2 regions of the Streptococcus sp. 1171_SSPC genome follow, and region 2 is predicted to be linked to the other one. Evidence: predicted binding sites of a transcription regulator. Region 2 holds the regulator's gene; the other holds the start of a gene.
What was found. Region 2 encodes HrcA, which represses chaperone genes, less so after heat shock. Its sites were predicted from a motif close to TTAGCACTCNNNNNNNNNGAGTGCTAA; they were not measured.

Region 1: groES (co-chaperone GroES) is a predicted target of HrcA. The motif match lies at 6,149-6,175, and genes of this name have one in related genera.

What each region holds. Positions count from the first base shown of each region.
Region 1 covers NZ_JWAK01000031.1:55,379-65,054, reverse strand. The annotation lists gene ADF75_RS06105 (ABC transporter permease) at 1-1,318, opposite strand, end outside; gene ADF75_RS06100 (ABC transporter ATP-binding protein) at 1,331-1,963, opposite strand; gene ADF75_RS06095 (ABC transporter permease) at 1,979-3,241, opposite strand; gene groL (chaperonin GroEL) at 4,196-5,818, opposite strand; gene groES (co-chaperone GroES) at 5,842-6,126, opposite strand; gene ADF75_RS06080 (hypothetical protein) at 6,254-6,547, opposite strand; gene ADF75_RS06075 (PTS system mannose/fructose/sorbose family transporter subunit IID) at 6,650-7,504, opposite strand; gene ADF75_RS06070 (PTS mannose/fructose/sorbose/N-acetylgalactosamine transporter subunit IIC) at 7,488-8,330, opposite strand; gene ADF75_RS06065 (PTS system mannose/fructose/N-acetylgalactosamine-transporter subunit IIB) at 8,393-8,887, opposite strand; gene ADF75_RS06060 (PTS sugar transporter subunit IIA) at 8,905-9,345, opposite strand; gene ADF75_RS06055 (ABC transporter substrate-binding protein) at 9,480-9,676, opposite strand, start outside.
Region 2 covers NZ_JWAK01000039.1:1,775-11,450, forward strand. The annotation lists gene ADF75_RS08145 (CsbD family protein) at 248-451, opposite strand; gene ADF75_RS08150 (CPBP family intramembrane glutamic endopeptidase) at 910-1,620, shown strand; gene ADF75_RS08155 (rhomboid family intramembrane serine protease) at 1,785-2,381, shown strand; gene ADF75_RS08160 (VanZ family protein) at 2,519-3,622, shown strand; gene ADF75_RS08165 (ACT domain-containing protein) at 3,764-4,030, shown strand; gene ADF75_RS08170 (PFL family protein) at 4,049-5,386, shown strand; gene ADF75_RS08175 (histidine phosphatase family protein) at 5,520-6,236, shown strand; gene ADF75_RS08180 (histidine phosphatase family protein) at 6,278-6,976, shown strand; gene ADF75_RS08185 (M15 family metallopeptidase) at 6,969-7,742, shown strand; gene hrcA (heat-inducible transcriptional repressor HrcA) at 7,909-8,943, shown strand; gene grpE (nucleotide exchange factor GrpE) at 8,968-9,492, shown strand.

The sequences.
Region 1 (9,676 bases), on a different contig from region 2:
GGATGGAAACCAGGATCAAGAGGAGCCCACCGACCAAGACAATCACCAACAATTGGCTCGGTTGGATATCCATATGGATATCAGTCAGGGTCTTACTGAAGCTTTCTGCCTCAGCTCCTCCACCAAGGTTGGCTGCAGAGGATTCTTGAGCCATTTGTTTAGCAATGCCACTGGTTACGTTCTTAAGCACCGTATCTCCGACTCCTTTGGCAAGAAGTCCTGCAACTCCATAGGAGAGGAGGAAGGCTGGGATGGAAATCATGACTAATTCTGCCACGAATTGTCCCGCAATCTGCACCTTAGAAAGTCCTAAAGCCAGCAAGATACCCACTTCTCTGCGACGGGCATTGAGCCACAAGACGAGGAGAAGGGTGAGAAGCAAGCTAGCAAAGATGAGGCTACCGATAAACAAGTAGTCCGCCACTTGGAACATGCTGCTGATCGATTTTTGCAAGGCTGGGTAGTTGGAAGAGCTCTTAACCAAGTCAAAGTAATTCCATGGGATATCCAAGGCTTTGATTTTTTCGATTAATTTATCGAGGTCTTGATCCCCTTTGGCAAAGAAGGTCGCATCCTCATAGGTAGCTGTTTGGACAGTATTGCCATAGAGCTTGGCAGCTGTATCTAGGTCAGAAATGAGGGTATCTTCATACAATTCTTGGGCGTAAGTTAGAGGAGCTTGGTTCTTCCCTGAGAACAGACCTTTAATGGTTACTTCGACAGTTTCATTAGCCCCTTTTTCATTGTCAGCATCGTAGAGATTGGACTTGAGACGCACCTTATCGCCCACCTTGAGGCCATTCTTTTTCGCCAAATCTTCGTGCATGAGGATTTGGTTTTTGTCCTTGTCTGTCAGGTGCTCTCCTTGGACCAGCTTGTAGGCTCCAGAGACAAACTTATCTTCTTTAGAAGAGTCATTGACCCCTGTCACCATCAAGGTATTCTTAAAGTGCTTGGCCCGCTCTGGAGATTGATTTTGCAGGGTTTCTTCAGTCTCAATGATCTCGTGGTCTAGGATATCTGCGATGGCATTGATCCGCTTGATGGAGGAGGTGATCCCCTCTACCTGGCTGATTTTTTCGATATCCTCTCCTCTGAGATTCCCTGCTCCCCGAGGGGTTCCTGGATTGGTCCTGCGGTTAATTTGCATGGAGAAGCTATTGGTGATGGATCCCAGGCTTTCCGATGAAGCTTGTTGGGTCGCTCCTTTCATGGAGAGTCCAATCAAGCTCAAGGTCCCCATGAGGAGAATGATGGCAAAGAGCAAGAGAGACTTGGGCCATTTACGTGTGATATAAGCAAAAGCATTGCGCAACATAGCATTCCCTCCTTACTTGCTCTTCTCAACGAGGCTACGGCGACTCAATTCCAAGACCACATCGGAGGCCTCTGCCACTTCCTTACTGTGGGTGACGACAATGACACATTTTTGGCGTTCCTTGGCCAACTTCTTCAAAATGGCAATAATGTCACCGGCTGTCTGTTCATCTAAGTTTCCTGTCGGCTCATCTGCCAAGATGACAGGTGCTTCTGAAACGAGCGCACGCGCAATGGCCACCCGCTGTTGTTGTCCTCCAGATAATTGCAGGACATTGCGTTTGATTTGCGTTTCGTCCAATCCCAATTCCAAGAGAATCTCTTTCCCAGCCTGTTTGTTAACCAGACGGACATTTTCCAGTGGCGTCAAATAATCGATTAGATTGTAATTCTGGAAGACCAGGGAGACATGGTGCTTGCGGTGGTAGCTAGACCCTTTGGTCTGGATGTCCTCCCCATCAAAGAGAACCTGACCCTTCTTGGGATTGTCCAGACCAGCCAAGAGGGAGAGGAGGGTTGATTTCCCAGTTCCTGACTGACCAATAATACTGTAAAATGTCCCATTTTCGAACTGATAGTTCACATTTGAGAGGATATCTTCACTATAGCTTTGGTAACTATAGGCTACATTCTTGAGTTCTAACATATGTGTCATTTCTCCTTAACTCATTTTTGTTAATATTTCTTTTGGGGTCTTGCGCCAGATCATGCTGGTCGTTACACCGAGCGACAGAAGGATCAAGCACAAGAGGCTAGCATAGGCGATTCCTAAGGAAAGGCCTTGAGGGACTTGGTTGAGCAAGTCTAGGGTCTGCTGTTGACCCGTCTGTCCGACAAACTGCTCTAAGAAACGATGGCTGACCATCCGCCCGATGAGAAAGGCTGGGATCACTGCTAATAAGGATACCAGCACCACTTCCAAGAGGAACTGTCTAAAGATCCGGCCCTTGCTCTTCCCAATGGATAAGAGGACTCCGATTTCATGGATCCGCTCCCGTGTCCAGAGACTGAGTAAGAGCGATAGGGCACCGGCTCCCGTCACCAGGAGGACGATCATCATGATCCGCACCAGGCCTTCTAGGGTCTGAGAGGATTCCTTCATCTGGTCAAAGGCCTTGCGATCTTCGACCACGCGTAGAGACTGCCAATCCAGATCCAAGCTTTTGACCTGCTTCAAGAGGGCATCGATTTTCTCAGGATCTTTGACCCCAAAGGTGACCTGGGTCACTTCTTGCTGACTGAGACCAAGGAGCTTGGTCGCATCCTCATAAGGGAGGTAGACTTGATTTTCACTCAAATCAGAGGTCATTCCTGTGAATTTTTCCTGTTTCTTACCCGAAAAGATCCCTACGATTTCAAATGTTTGCTCTTTGGCGGGAGTCTCTCCCATCTGAAAGCTGGATAAGGTCAAGGAATCTCCGACCTTTAGCTTGTTCTTCTTAGCCAACTCTTGGTGGATCAAGATCTGGCCGCGAGCCTGATCGGATAAGTGCTTGCCTTGCACCAGTTGGAAACTGCTACTCCGGAAATCCAGGTGCTGGTCTGTCTTCTGGGTGAAAACAGCGCCTAGCGCTTGCTTGGCTTCCTGACCCAAATCATCCCGCTCCACCGACTGCTGTCCCGTCACCGCTTCTTTACCAAGAATGCGAACGGGACTTTCATATTGAGGAACCATGCCTCCCACCCCAGCTAGTCGCTGCACCTTTTCAGCCTCCTTCAGCGCAAAGGGAGTATTCCCCTGCTTACTGGTCAGGGCAAAACTGGTCCCAGCCGACTGTTTGATATGTTCCTCCAGCCTTCCTCCTACTTGCATCAGTGAAAAACAGAAATACAAGCAAGAGAGGATCAAGAGGAGAATCAGAAAGAGAACCAGATTCCTCGTTCTTTTTCGAGTAATATAGGCAATTGCCTGTTGTAAGAGCATGAACTCACCCTCCATTTCAAAGCCCACAGCAATACAAAATGGGCGCTTTCATCATTTGTTATAGTTATTATAGAAAAGAAATGTGAAATGTTTATGAAATAGAAAAAAACTCCCCCAGAAAAATCTGGAAGAGCCTTAGCAAGGGGTGGATGAAAAAGTTTAATATGAAAAAGGTCGATAAAAATTAAGAATCAAAAAGTTTTAATTTATTCGATCAAGTTTTTGTCTTTAGACATGTATGTGGGAAGTATTCCCCCCTTGCTCTAGTGTAGAACATTTATCTACTTCCTATATTTTAACGCATCTTTGTTACAAAATAAAGGAATTTGTATTGCATTTTTGTTCCAAATATCGAACAGGCAGGTCACTTCAAAATACCAACTATCTATCCACCAGCTTCAAAGGTTATTCTTCCCTTAACATCACTATATGTAAACAAAAATCCGCACCTCAAATAACTGCTCTGATCCTCATCGGATTGATCTTAGTTTCTTCAAGAAAGGAAACCGAACTGTAGAAAAAACAGGCTTCAGCCAAATTTATTTCACAAACTTTCGTAATATATATAAATATGCATCCTTCTGCCACAAAGAAAAGATTAGAATAATCAGTTCATCCAATGATTGATTGAGGATTGGAGACTTGCCAACCTCTTTGAGCTAGTAAGATGATTAGGCACTTTAGTACCAATCTTTTACACAGGTTACGACGCGAAAAAGGGAGGAACGATACTTTCCTCCCTTTGAGCTAGTAAGACGTTTAGCCAAACCGCCTGATAGCGGTTGGCGTCAAATGATTAGAGGCATAGTCTCAATCAAACACACAGATTACGACAGAAAATAAAGAAGGCCGATAATGCCTTCTTTGTTTTCTTAGTAAGATGATTAGGTAGACCGCGACATAGCGGCTACCGTCCAATGATTCGGTGCTTTAGCACCAATCATTGGTATCAGATTACATCATCCCACCCATCATGCTTGGATCCATAGCTGGTGCTGCTGGAGCTGGTTCTGGTTTGTTGGCTACCACTGCTTCGGTCGTCAAGATAAGGCTCGCTACGGAAGCCGCATTTTGAAGGGCTGAACGGCTCACCTTCACTGGGTCGATAATTCCTGCTTCAATCATGTTGACCCATTCACCTGTTGCAGCATTGAAGCCTGTTCCGACTTCTGCATGTTTCAAGCGATCGATAACGATTGATCCTTCATAGCCTGCATTGTGAGCGATTTGACGTACAGGCTCTTCCAAGGCGCGAAGCACAATGTTGCGTCCTGTCGCTTCGTCCCCTTCCAATTCAAGGGTTGCAACTGCAGAAATAACATTGGCAAGGGCCGTACCACCACCGGCAACAATTCCTTCTTCAACCGCTGCGCGTGTCGCATTGAGGGCGTCTTCGATACGGAGTTTCATTTCTTTCAACTCTGTTTCGGTTGCAGCTCCGACCTTGATGACTGCAACGCCACCAGACAATTTTGCCAAGCGTTCTTGGAGTTTTTCACGGTCAAATTCTGAAGTTGTGGTTTCGATTTGTGATTTGATCACAGCCACACGGTTAGCGATAGCTTCAGGATTTCCTGCACCTTCTACAATGACTGTGCTATCTTTGTCCACTGTCACCTTACTTGCTTGACCGAGCGCCTCGATGGTCGCATCTTTCAACTCAAGACCAAGATCTTCTGTGATAACAGTACCACCTGTCAAGATCGCGATGTCTTCTAGCATAGCTTTGCGACGGTCTCCAAATCCTGGTGCCTTAACAGCTACGACATTGAAAGTTCCACGAATCTTGTTCAAGACAAGCGTTGGGAGGGCTTCTCCATCCACATCATCCGCAATGATCAAGAGTGGACGGTTGCTTTGAAGGATACTTTCAAGCAATGGCAAGATTTCCTGGATGTTTGATACCTTCTTGTCGGTGATCAAGATATAAGGATTTTCAAGGTCTGCCACCATTTTTTCATTATCAGTGACCATGTATTGAGAGAGGTAACCACGGTCAAACTGCATTCCTTCAACGACTTCTAACTCGGTTTCCATTCCACGAGATTCTTCAATCGTGATCACCCCATCGTTACCCACTTTTTCCATGGCTTCTGAGATGTATTCACCGACTTTTTCAGAGCGAGAAGAGACAGCTGCAACCTGGGCGATAGCCTCTTTATTGGCAACTGGAATGGCATTGTTTTTCAAGGCTTCAACAGCAGTCGCAACCGCTGCTTCAATCCCTCGACGGATACCAATTGGATTCGCACCCGCTGTAACGTTCTTGATCCCTTCACGGACGATAGCTTGGGTCAAGACAGTCGCAGTGGTTGTTCCGTCTCCAGCGATATCGTTGGTCTTAGAAGCAACTTCTGATACCAATTTGGCACCCATATTTTCGAAGTGGTCTTCCAATTCGATTTCCTTAGCGATAGTCACCCCATCATTGGTGATCAAGGGTGACCCAAATGATTTTTCAAGAACCACATTGCGCCCTTTAGGTCCTAAGGTCACCTTAACGGTATCTGCTAGGATATCCACCCCACGGACCATGGCTGCACGAGCATCTGATGAAAATTTAATTTCTTTTGACATACATCTTTCTCCTTTCTGATTCTTTAGGCTTCAACAATGGCAAGAATACTTGCAGTCCCAACAATCGTGTACTTCTCATCGCCGTCTTTCACTTCAACGCCTGCATGATTTTCCACCAAGACCGTATCACCGACTTTGACACTTGGTGCTACCAACTCGCCACTGAGGGTCCGAACTCCCTCACCTACAGCGATAACTTCTGCTGTTTTAGTTTCAGCTTGACTTGCTCCTGCGATGACAAAGCCACCGACTGTTTGTTCTTTTTCTTCTACTTTCAAGACCACTCGGTCTCCTAATGGTTTTAACATGTCATTCCTCCGTTCTTGTATTTTAGCACTCTTCAGCAACGAGTGCTAACTCATGCTTCTATTGTATCACTTGGTCAAAAATAGTCAAGAAAAAAACACCTCAATCTCTTCGAAGTGTTTTCGATTTCTAGCCAACCAAATTTAGTTTTTGTTGGTAAGCTTGGATGACTTTTTGTAAGTTGGCTCGACCACGATACATCCCATACCCCACTAGCAACATCCCTGCTATTCCAATCAGGGCAATCAAGCTACCTAAGATCAAAAATAGGAGGGAAGTCTTGTGAAAGAAATAAATCAGCAGTCCACCAATACTGGCCATGAGAAAGAGCACACTAAACCAGCGACCCAAGTTTTCCAACATATGGCGTTGGTAGCGAATTTCCGTCTCATACCCTTTTATTAATTCTTGTCTGGTGTGCATAGATGCCTCCTTCAATAAAAATTGAGAATGAAGTATTCGTAAAGGAGGTCACGTACTTCATTCTCAATGCTCCGGTTGCAATAAACTGTTTCCAGTTTTCTCTTAGTATTTGAGACCTGGGTCAAAGATTCCAAGAGCTACCCCAGCTAAGGCGATGATGACTAAGAGAAGCATGACCTTGTTTGGTGAGACTTTCTTCTTCGCCATGAGCCACCAGCAAAGCGTGATAAAGGCAGCAGTCAAGAGACCTGGATAGACGCCATCAATCTTTTCTTGGATTTTAAGGAAGGCTTCTCCATCAGCATTTTTGAATTCGAGGGCTGTTGTAACAGAGACCCAAGTCGCTGCTACAGCACCGATGACCATACCACCGACCACACTAATTGCTTTACGAAGGGCTTGTCCTTTTGGTCCTACAAGGAATTCAACAGCCTTGTCCCCTAAGTGATAGCCTTTGAAGAAGGCGAAACGCATGCCTAAGTAGACCAAGAGGTTCCAAACGACGATATAGAAGAGAGCTCCTGCAATGTTTCCGCCTTTAGAAAGACCAAGGGCAATCCCGAGAAGTACAGGAATTAAGGTCCCAACAACCAAGGAGTCCCCAATCCCAGCGATTGGACCCATCAAACCAGCACGCATCCCGTTGATGGTTTCGCCATCTACTGCTTCTCCATTGGCACGCGCTTCTTCCAAACCAGCTGTGATCCCTACAACCAATGATCCCAATTGTGGTTCCGTGTTGAAGAAGGCTGTATAGGTTTGCATGGCTTCTTTTTGTTCTTCTTTGGAATCATACATTTCTTCCACGATTGGAAGCATTGAAGTCAAATACCCAAAGGTTTGCATGTGTTCTTGAGAAAAACAAGTCAAGTGACCATAATACCAATGATGGAATGCTTTGGTTAGCGTTTTCTTTGAAATTTTCTTTTTATCAGCCATCTTAGATATCCTCCTCATCATCGTCAAAGTCATTTACTCCAGCAGGGACGACTTTCATTGTTTTAATCACTTCAAGTTCATAGTAGATCACTGCAAAGATCAATGAAACTACCGCACTCGCTACCAAGTTCAAGCCAAGAGATTTTGCCAAGGTAAATCCAACAAAGAATGGAATGAAGTCTCTTACTTCTGTAACGATTTGCTTCAAGAGGATGGCAATACCGACACATGGAAGAAGGGCACCGACTGTAAAGAGGGCTTTCATCCAGTAACCATCCATTGGAAGGTATTGTTTCATCAAATCCACCATGTTTTCACCGTATTTGGTGATAATCATGGTTGGAAGGAAGGAGAAGAGGAAGTGAGAAATCCATGGGTAAACCCAATCAACTGCGTAGAGTTTTTTGAAGTTTCCTTCTTCAACGGCTTTCCAACCGATATGTTGCCAAAGCAAGTTCATGGTTGCAGTACCGTAGAAAAGAACGGTACCGATAGTCCCAACGGCTGCACCGATTGGGGCTGCTGCCGCTGCAATTGCTGCCTCACCCGTGATATTGTTAGCATGAACAAATAAGATAGAAAGGGGAATTCCGATATAAGAAATAGCCCGTACATCAGCAGATACAGTTCCACCAGGTGTTACCAAGGCGATATAAACGACCTGAAGGGCAACCCCGACCATGATACCGGTTGTCACATCTCCAAGGATTAACCCTGAGATCAACCCACCAACTAGGGGACGACCAAGTGTATAGTTCCCGATACTGGAACCACCCATACCAGGCATTGAAGACAAGCTGGCGAAAATACCAAGCAAGATTGCTTGAATCCATGAAATTGTCATAACAAACGCTCCTTTTGTTTGTAAGTATAGTTTAGTGACGAAGAGCTAGGATGCTCCCCTCTCTAGAATCCGAATTTTGATTTAAAATCATCCCAGTAACCGATGGATACATCTGGAAGCAACTGGAATTTCACCTTGTAGCCTGCAGCCTGAATGGCTTCGATGGCTTCTGCTTCTTCCTGGGTGATGGATTGGTTATTTCCCAATTTCACAGCACCCGGACGGTCATTTGCAGGACCGACAATGATTTCTTTGACATCGCCTGGGACAAACCCTTGGTCTACCAAAATTTCTTTCATATCGATGGGGTTCTTAGTAATCAAGAAATAGCGAGTTTCTGATTCCGTTACTTTGGCAGATTTTTCTTTGAAAGCTTCCTTGGTCCAAACAAAGGTTTTCTTATCTGAAGCCCCTTTATAGGCTTGAATCAAGACCTTGTTGGAAGCTGCTGCGTCGTTGACGGCGATCAAGCCATCACAAGGCTTTTCTTTAGCCCATCGAGTTACTGTTTGACCGTGGATCATACGGTCGTCAATCCGTACAAATGATACTACCATTTTCTAACCTCCCTTAGTTAAATATCATCTTCTTCATCATCGTCACCCTCTACCGGGGCAAGGGTAAATTCTTGCAAGGCTGTGGAAGCTTCGGATAAAATCACCTGGGCTAAATCAGCCCCCTCCATCATGTCCTTCATCACAACTGCTGTCAGCGCCATGGTCAAGTTCATTCCACCTAAGATCAAGGCTGTACTCAGCTTTCCTTGCTCCTCTAGCACTGTCGTTGCCGTTGTCAAAGGACTGCCACCTACAATGTCTGCTAGAACTAAGACAGAGTCCTCATCTGTTAAATGGGAAATCGCCTGACGAAAATCATGAGCAAAATCATCTACCGATTTGCCTTCTTTCAGTCCGACCGCAATCACCTGATCTATCTTATCCCCAGCAAACATTGCCAGCGAACTTTTCAGACCTTCTGCCAGTCCACCATGACTGACCAATACCAGATACTTCATCCTTTCTCCTCCTTTATGATGACCTTATTGTATTGTTTTTGAAAGCGTTTTACTATTGTCATTTGTCACAAAGAAAAGTTGACATCTGTCAATAAAAAAATGACATCTGTCACTTGACAGATGCCTAGTTGCTCTTAACGAAACTTCTCCCGAAGCATTTCCTCAATAATCTTTTGAATTTGAGGCAATTGATTATCAATATCCTTTGCTTTTAGAGCATTATGAATCAAATAATCCAATCGATCCCAGATATCATCGGGTAGGTTGCCAGGAGTACTTAGGACAGCCTTTTTCATAATCTGGTCCAGGGTCCGATTCGTCAAGGAATCAA
Region 2 (9,676 bases):
GCAAAATAGTCGTGGGGACCTGCAATTACTTTGCTCTATTTCAGTAAAAGCCCGAAGTGGTGTTTGATTGAATGGCAACCACTGCACTCTAAACGTTCATTCAAAAGAATTACAATATTTACAAAGAGCACATTTCGAGGTGTTCTTTTTCCTACACCCAAATTAAATCAAAGATAAACAAAAACCACCCCATCTTCCCCAGTCAAATAGGACTGCAGAAAATAGGGTGGTTTTAGAACGTTAAAAATTAGTTATCGTCTTTGTGAAAGATGTTTTTCACACCGTTGATAGCTCCTTCAACAGCCTCTTTTGCATCTTCAGCAACTTCTTTAGCTTTTGATGCAACTTTTTCAGCAACGCCTTCAGCTTCTGTTTTTGTGTCGCCGGTTACTTTACCGAGACCTTCCTTAACAGAACCTTTAACTTGGTTTAATTTATCTTCTAATGACATAGCGCCACCTCCGTTAAGTAAATAGTTTTTTAATCTGAGTTCAAGACAGTTCATTTAAAAAATTAAAACTATTTAGTTCAGATTAATATAAGTATATACCCTCTGAAATGGAAAGTCAAATATTCGCTACGGTATTCTGAAAGTTGGAGTGAGTCCTTACGATATCGTGAAAAAGAGGGATGAACAAGTCACTGCCTTCTTTTCTAATTGAAGAACCATCAGTCTTCAGCTATTTCAAAACAAAATCGTCCAGATGATTAAGGGATAATATATTGTAGAATCGTCAGGCTAGAAAATCTAAACGGTTGTTTTCTCCTATCAAAGCGGAGTAAATAACAAAAGAAGATGCCACTTTCTGTTCAAAAAGGAACAATTGAGGGCTACCTTGTCTACAAGTTTTTCCATGTGTTATACTTGTATATAATTGAATGGAAGAATGATATTGGAGAAAAGATGATATGAAATATGCCAAACATGGAGTCGCTTTACTGTTCCTGTTATATCTATTTGTTTTTGGGATCGAAGGTCTTGGTATCTACCTAACTGAAGTTTTCAATGGTGATGTAAGTTTTCTTTATTTCATCTATTTGATTCTCTACTCTTTGCTTCTCATTGGCATTTTATTGTGGTTCAAAAGACAGAAGATAGTCGTCCGTTCAAATATACAGAAATGGAAGTGGCACTATCTGGGGTATTTTGCTCTGGTGCTCTTGTGGTTCTTTGTTGAAAGATGGGTGCTGCAAACTTTTCAGGATTCGCTGGTTCCTGTCGTTCATCAAACCAAATTGCCATCCTCTATTTATCTAAATGGCCCCGGTATTTCGGGTACTCTGTTTTTTGTCCTGGCAACCATTACTTCTCCTATGATAGAAGAAATCATTTTTAGAGGCTATCTGATGAATGTCTTCTTTAAAGAAAGTAAGTTTCATTTAGACGTTTTGCTTTCGGGCTTTCTCTTTGCGGCCTTTCATCTGATCCATCAATATCGGGATCCTGTAACCTTTTCTCTTTATTTCTGTTCAGGGCTCTTCTTCGCAGCTATCTACAAGAAACACAAAGATATCCGTTTACCAATTTTCTTACATGCCTTTAGCAATTTTCTCACTTTTTGGAAACCAATCTGGATATTCATCTTCAATTATATCTACTGGCATTTTCTTGTTAAATAACCTTGTCTCTGTGGCCGGGCGTGAAATGGGAGTTAGAGGTTGGAGTTGTTTAATGAAACTAGGATCACTTTTTAAAAGTGATCTTATTTTCGTTTAAGGGGTGGTATAATGAAAGTATACTCAAGGTGAGACAATTGATTTATTTACAGAAAAGAAGTTTTAAAATGAAAACGATGATAAAAACCTATCCTGTTATCAGTACGATAGCTCTAATCTGTTTGTTGCTCGGTTTATTGACTTCCTTTTATGGGAATGCTATGTATGACCTATTGGCTTTTCATTCGAAGCCGGTGTATGGTTGGCAATATGTCAGTGGGACCCTGATGCATGGCAGTAAAGGAGCTCCTGTCTGGTTTTTATGGGTTCATTTGATTTTAAACGGACTCATGATCCTTCCCTTCGGTGGACTGCTAGAAAGAAAAAGAGGCTCCATACAAGTCTTAATCGTTTTTGTGACGGCGACAGTCCTCTCTTCCATCGTTTTTCACTTCTTAACACGCGAGCAGGACATTCAGGCAACAGGGATCTCTGCCGTCGGCTATGCCTTTGTGACCGGAGGGATTATGCTCCTGCCAAACGTGTGGAAAGAATTATCACGCACCGTAAAATGGTTTTATCTATTCTTAATTTTTCTATCTGGTCTCATGCTCTTACCAGTAATCACCGGATGGATCTCAACGCTATTGCATCTTTCAGGGATTGTGAGTTATCTATTGGTCTTTATCGGAAGTAAAAGCTTGAAGGGGAGAGGTAGCAATTAAGCCGACTATTGAGCTAGGTTTTCATCCTGTTTCCTTGACTCTTCCTCTACCAGGCCGTATAATACTCTATATCAATGAAAAAATCACCTTTTGTCATTGTGCAAAGGGTGTTTTTATAACGGTAAATGGGAGACACAATGGGATACATTTCTACAATCAAAACAGCTGTTCAGCTCTTTCCTTTCCTGGCCTTTTTGCTGACCTTGCCCTACATGATTTTGAATTATCGAAAATATGGCTCGGTCAATAAATTGCGGGTGCTGATTTTCTATTCTTTTATGCTTTACTTGATGACGGTCTATCTCTTGGTAGTCTTGCCTCTGCCAGATCCGAGTAAGATCCATACTAGCTACTCGGAAATGGTCAATCTCCATCCCTTTGCTTTTGTGGTGGATTTTTTCAAGGAGAGCCCCTTTGATCTAGCGCAGACTGGTACTTGGCTTCAGGCTATCAAGCATCCAACTTTTTATGTACCAGCTTTTAATGTCCTAATGTTGATTCCTTTTGGGATGTATCTACGTTATTATTTCAAGTGTGGTTTTAAGAAAACGATTCTCCTAACAGCCCTCTTTAGTCTCTTTTTGGAGCTGACCCAGTTATCAGGTCTCTACTTTCTGTATCCGGGCCCTTACCGCCTAGCAGATGTCGATGATATTATTCAAAATACCACTGGTGGTGGAGTGGGCTACTTGCTTGGTTGGTTCCTGGTTTGGTTATTGCCAACACGAGATGAGATTGACGAGCATTCTTTCCGAGTAGGGACGAAAGTATCTGGTTTCCGGATGGGTCTTGCTTTCTTGATTGACTTTGTGATGCTATCCTTGCTTTATGCGGTAATCGAGCGTTTAGAGATGATTCCCTATGTAGCGGTTTTGGTGCTTTACTTTAGTTTGCTTCCCTTGTGGCGGGGCAAAACCTTGGGAATGGCTTTGGTAAAATTCCGCTTGCGTTTTGACAAGCAAAAATGGCTTCGTACCATCTGGCGAGGAATCCTAGTGGTAGGCTATTTCTACTGGATTCCCCAAGGGTTGTTCTATTTGATCTCGCTTTTGAATCAGGATTTGACGGACAATTCCCTTTTGACTCTATCTATGATTTTATTACTCTTCTTTGTGCTCTTATTGTACCTGATCCTCACCCTTGCCATCATCTTGCTCAGTCGTCGCTTTCCCTTTGACCGTCTAGCTGGAGCCGAGTATGAGAGTACCGTGCGCGTGAAGGAAGGGATCCTAAAAGATTGAATAGTCGATAGAGAGGTTGGATGTAGATCCAGCCTTTATTTTTTATACACGCGGAAAATATCCAAACGTTCCCAGTTGAGAAGGGCGATTTTAAGGGGAATATGCTACAATGGAAGCAAATAGATAGAATGGAGCAGTGACATGAAAGCAATTATTACAGTCGTTGGTAAAGACCAAAAAGGAATCGTAGCGGGTGTTGCAACGAAAGTGGTAGAATTAGGACTCAATATCGATGATATCTCTCAAACGGTATTGGATGAATACTTTACCATGATGGCAGTTGTATCGTCAGATGAGAAAAAAGATTTCACACAGCTCCGTTCAGAGTTAGAAGAATTCGGTCAGTCTCTGCATGTGAAAATCAATATCCAAAGTGCAGCGATTTTTGATGCTATGCACAATTTGTAAGATAGGGGTTGAGAATTTATGGACATTAGACAGGTAACAGAAACCATTGCCATGATTGAGGAGCAGAACTTCGATGTTCGGACCATCACCATGGGGATCTCCCTTCTAGATTGTATTGATCCGGATATCGATAAGGCAGCGGAAAAAGTCTACAATAAGATTGTGACAAAGGCCAAGGACTTAGTGGCTGTTGGGGATGAGATTGCGGCGGAACTCGGCATTCCCATTGTGAACAAGCGGGTTTCGGTCACTCCGATTTCCATTATCGGAGCAGCAACCAGCGCGACAGACTATGTACCCTTTGCCAAGGCGCTGGATCGTGCGGCGAAGGAAGTTGGGGTTAACTTTATCGGTGGCTTCTCAGCTCTTGTTCAAAAAGGCTACCAAAAAGGGGATGAGATCCTCATTAATTCCATTCCTCGTGCCCTTGCGGAGACAGATTTTGTCTGCTCTTCAGTCAATATTGGATCGACTAAGACAGGGATCAATATGACCGCTGTCCGAGACATGGGGCGCATCATTAAAGAAGCTTCCCAAGCAGATCCAATGGGACCAGGTAAACTCGTTGTCTTTGCTAATGCGGTAGAAGATAATCCCTTTATGGCGGGAGCCTTCCACGGTGTCGGTGAAGCAGATGTCGTCATCAACGTTGGGGTTTCAGGACCTGGTGTCGTCCAACGGGCCATCGAAAAAGTTCCCGGAGCAAGCTTTGATGTATTGGCTGAAACAGTCAAGAAGACAGCCTTCAAGATTACCCGTGTCGGCCAATTGGTAGGTCAAATGGCTAGTGAACGTCTCGGTGTTGAGTTTGGAATTGTCGACTTGTCTCTTGCTCCAACACCAGCAGTTGGGGATTCGGTTGCCCGTGTCCTTGAGGCCATGGGGCTTGAAGTAGTTGGAACCCACGGGACAACAGCAGCGCTGGCTCTGCTTAATGACCAAGTGAAAAAAGGTGGCATTATGGCTTGTAACCAAGTCGGTGGTTTGTCAGGTGCCTTCATTCCGGTTTCAGAAGATGAAGGGATGATTGCGGCGGTCCAATCAGGTCATATCAACTTGGAAAAATTGGAAGCCATGACAGCTATCTGTTCCGTCGGTTTGGATATGATTGCCATCCCAGCTGATACTCCAGATACAACCATTGCGGCCATGATTGCCGACGAAGCAGCTATCGGGGTGATCAACCAAAAGACCACAGCAGTTCGGATCATTCCTTATGGAAAAGAAGGCGATATGTTAGAGCTTGGAGGACTTCTTGGGTCTGCTCCGGTGATGAAGGTCAACAAAGCTTCGTCAGCTGATTTCATTGCCCGTGGTGGCCAAATTCCAGCCCCAGTTCATAGTTTTAAAAATTAAAAAATGGCCCTGGAGCAGGATTTTTGCTCAGGGCTTTTAATGTTGGCTGAGGAAGTGAAAGTGAATCGAGAGGTCATCGCTGCCAGTTTCCTTATAAAAAATGATATAATAGAAGGACATAAAAGGAGATCACATGGCGAAAACAAGATTGTTTATTATTCGGCATGGAAAAACCATGTTTAATACGATAGGTCGTGCCCAAGGTTGGTCGGATACGCCTTTAACTGTTCAAGGAGAAGAAGGCATCCGTGAATTGGGGGTTGGTTTGAGAGAATCTGGTTTGGACTTTGTCCGTGCTGTTTCCAGCGATTCAGGTCGTGCTATTCAAACCATGGGAATTGTTTTAGACGAGCTTGGGCTCACAGATCAGATTCCTTATACTTTCAACAAAAAGATCCGGGAATGGTGTTTTGGAAGTTTTGATGGTGCCTACGGAGGGGAACTTTTCCGTGGAGTCGTTCCTCGGGTTTTAGATATTGAAGACTACAAGAAACTCAGCCTGGAAGAGCTGGCGAATGGGATTTACCAAGTAGATACAGCCGGCTGGGCTGAACCATGGGATGTGTTGAAAAAACGGATTGTAGATGGCTTTGAGGAGATTGCCAAGGAAGTTGAAGCCAAGGGTGGTGGAAATGCCTTGGTTGTTAGTCACAGCATGACCATTGGTTCCTTTGTGTGTATTTTGAATCCAGAGATTGAGCTGGATCCAAGGGTTGAAAATGGTAGTGTCACCTTGGTAGAATACGAAAATGGACAATTTTCAATCCAGACCATCGGAGATGAGTCATACCGCAAGCTGGGTGCTAACTGGTTAGCAGCCCACTCAGAAGAACTTGATGTAAAAAAATAAGATACTATATATAAGAAGAAAACAATTGCAGGAGGATAAAAATGGCAAAGACAAAATTGTATATTGCCCGTCATGGAAAAACCATGTTTAATACCATTGGTCGCGCCCAAGGTTGGTCTGATAGTCCCTTGACGGAAGCTGGGGAACGAGGGATTCACGAATTGGGGATTGGTCTACGTGAAGCCGGGATTCATTTCCAACAAGCCGTGTCCAGCGACTCCGGTCGAACCATTCAAACCATGGGGATTGTGCTAGAAGAATTAGGGTTAACGGGTAAGATTCCTTACCGTTATGATAAGCGCATCCGCGAATGGTGCTTTGGAAGTTTTGATGGAGCCTATGACGGGGAACTCTTTTTGGGCGTTTTGCCACGTGTCTTTCGGGTTGATGACTTCCATCATTTGAGCTTGATGGAGTTGGCAGAAGGGATTGTCGAAGTGGACACAGCCGGCTGGGCAGAGTCCTGGGAAACCCTTCGTGACCGCATCTTGGATGGCTTTACGGCAATTGCTAAGGATGTCGAGTCTAAGGGTGGCGGGAATGCCATCGTGGTCAGTCATGGGATGACCATCAGTACCTTGATTTACCTGATTGATCCAAAAGCCTTTAAAGAATTGGTCTTGGACAATGGTAGTGTGACTGTTATTGAGTATGAAGATGGCCAATTTAAACTAGAAGCAGTTGGAGATCTGTCATACCGCCAGGTTGGAGCGAAATGGTTAGAGGGAGATCATGACTAAATATAAACTTGCCAAGAAAAGAGAAAAGAAAGTTAGCTGGATCGTGCTCTGCTGTATAGGCCTCTGTCTAATCGGAGCAGGAGTGGGTATTTTCTATTTGAAACCTCAATGGCTTCCTCTGGACTTTGCTGAAGATCAAAAAGTAGAAACGACTACTCCAAAAAAGGTTGAGAAAAAGGAAGAAAAACCTAAGACAGACCTCCCGCAAGTTTCTAGCAAGGATTGGAATCTAGTCCTGGTCAATCGGGACAACAAGTTGGCTGAGTTGAATCCTCAGTTAGTCGACGTTGAAGAAATTAAGGTGGATAGTCGGATCGCAGAACAAACCAAACAGTTTCTAGCGGCGGCAAGGGCAGTTGCTCCTGAGGAGTCCTTGATTTCCGGTTATCGAAGTGTGGAGGAGCAAACAGAGCTTTACAATGAGCGGGTAGCACAGTTGGAAGCTACTGGTCTTTCTCATGAAGAAGCAGAACGTCAGGCACAAGCTCAGGTACAGGTTCCAGGAGCTAGTGAGCACCAGACGGGACTTGCAATTGATATGAGTGCCCCAAATGGGCTGTCCGAAGAGGTAGTACAACAAATTATTGCCTTGGCGCCACAATATGGGTTTGTTCTCCGTTATCCAGAAGGGAAAAACGCGATCACGGGTGTAGACTATGAAAACTGGCACTTCCGCTACGTCGGTGTAGAAAATGCCCAGTATATGGTCAAGCACCAACTGGTCTTAGAAGAATATATTCAAAAGCTGAAAGAAGCAGGTTTATAGTTTTTTTGGCCTAGTATCGGTCTTAAGAATGATTTTTAGCACTCTTGAAAAAAGAGTGCTAATTTTTTGGATTTTTTTCTTGACTTTCTTTTGAGAGGGTGTATAATAGAATCATGGTTTAGCACTTGAGTGTTTAGAGTGCTAAAAACGAAAGAGAGGTGAGGTCATGGTTACAGAACGTCAAAATGAGATTCTCAATCTTGTCGTCGATATCTTTACCAAGACCCACGAACCGGTCGGTTCAAAAGCGCTACAAGATGTCATTCAATCCAGTAGTGCGACCATCCGAAACGATATGGCTGCCCTCGAAAAGCAAGGGTTGCTAGAGAAAGCCCATACTTCGAGTGGCCGAATGCCTAGCCGAGCTGGTTTCCAATATTTCGTTCAGAACTCGCTCGATCTAGAGTTGATTGATGAACAAGATGTCTACCAGGTGGTGAAAGCCTTTGATTTCGAAGCCTTTAAGTTAGACGATATCTTGGATGCTACGGCCAAGTTATTAGCCCAGATGACGGGCTACACCGCAGTGATTCAGGATGTGGAGCCGACACGGCAGCGCTTGACGGGTTTTGAGATTGTTCCATTATCCAACCACGATGCCTTAGCGGTATTGACCTTGGATGAATCAAAGCCTGTCACCGTACAATTTGCCATTCCAAAGAATTTCTTAACCAGTGACTTGGAAATCTTCCATCAGCTAGTTCAAGAACGTTTCATTGGAAATACGGTCTTGGATATCCACTACCGCTTGCGGACAGAGATTCCACAGATTGTACAGCGCTATTTCAAGACGACAGACAATGTCTTGGATCTATTCGATTACGTCTTCTCGCAACTGTTTCAAGAACTGGTCTTTGTAGAAGGAAAGGTTTCATCTTTGAGTTATGCCGACCTTCAGACTTATCAGTTCTTAGATAATCCCCAACACGTAGCCTTGGAGTTACGAGGAGGAATGCCGGAAGACCAAATGACCCAGATCCTGGTTGCGGAATCCCAAGAGAAGGCCTTAAAAAATGTGACGGTCATTAGTCACAAGTTCTTAGTTCCTTATCGTGGGATGGCCCTCATGCATGTGATTGGTCCCGTAGAGATGGACTACAGGCGTGTGATAAGCCTGGTCAATGTTATCGGCCGAGTACTGGTCATGAAGTTGACGGATTATTACCGTTACCTCAACAGCAACCATTATGAAGTAAATTAAGACCAAATGAAAGGGGTGTATGCCTTGACAGAAGATATCAAAAAAGAAGACGTGAAAGAAGAGGAAGTTGCCGAGACAACTGAAGAAGTTGTTGAGGAAAGCAACCAACCTTCTGAGTTAGAAGAAGCACAAGCGCGTGCCGAGGAATTTGAAAACAAATACCTTCGTGCTCATGCAGAGATGCAAAACATTCAGCGCCGTGCCAATGAAGAACGTCAACAATTACAAAAATACCGTAGCCAAGATTTGGCAAAAGCGATCTTACCATCACTGGACAACCTCGAACGTGCCCTTGCCGTCGAAGGATTGACAGATGATGTGAAGAAGGGCTTGGAAATGGTACAAGAAAGCTTGATTCACGCCCTGAAAGAAGAAGGGATTGAAGAAATCGCAGCGGACGGAGAATTTGACCATAACTATCATATGGCTATTCAAACAGTCCCAGCTGATGACGAACATCCAGCAGACACTATCGCACAAGTCTTCCAAAAAGGCTACAAACTCCATGACCGCATCCTAAGACCGGCTATGGTAGTTGTCTACAACTAGGATACAAAGCCCGTAAAAAGCTCACAGTAAAAATAGGAGATTGACGAAGTGTTCGATGAACACAAGGAAATCTATCTTTTTTACCCAGAGCTTAGGGCGTGTTCAACTAGGCTACCTTGTCCGAAACGACACTAAACTATGAAAGAAAGATAAAACACAAGCCGGAGGCTTGCAAGGAAAATAT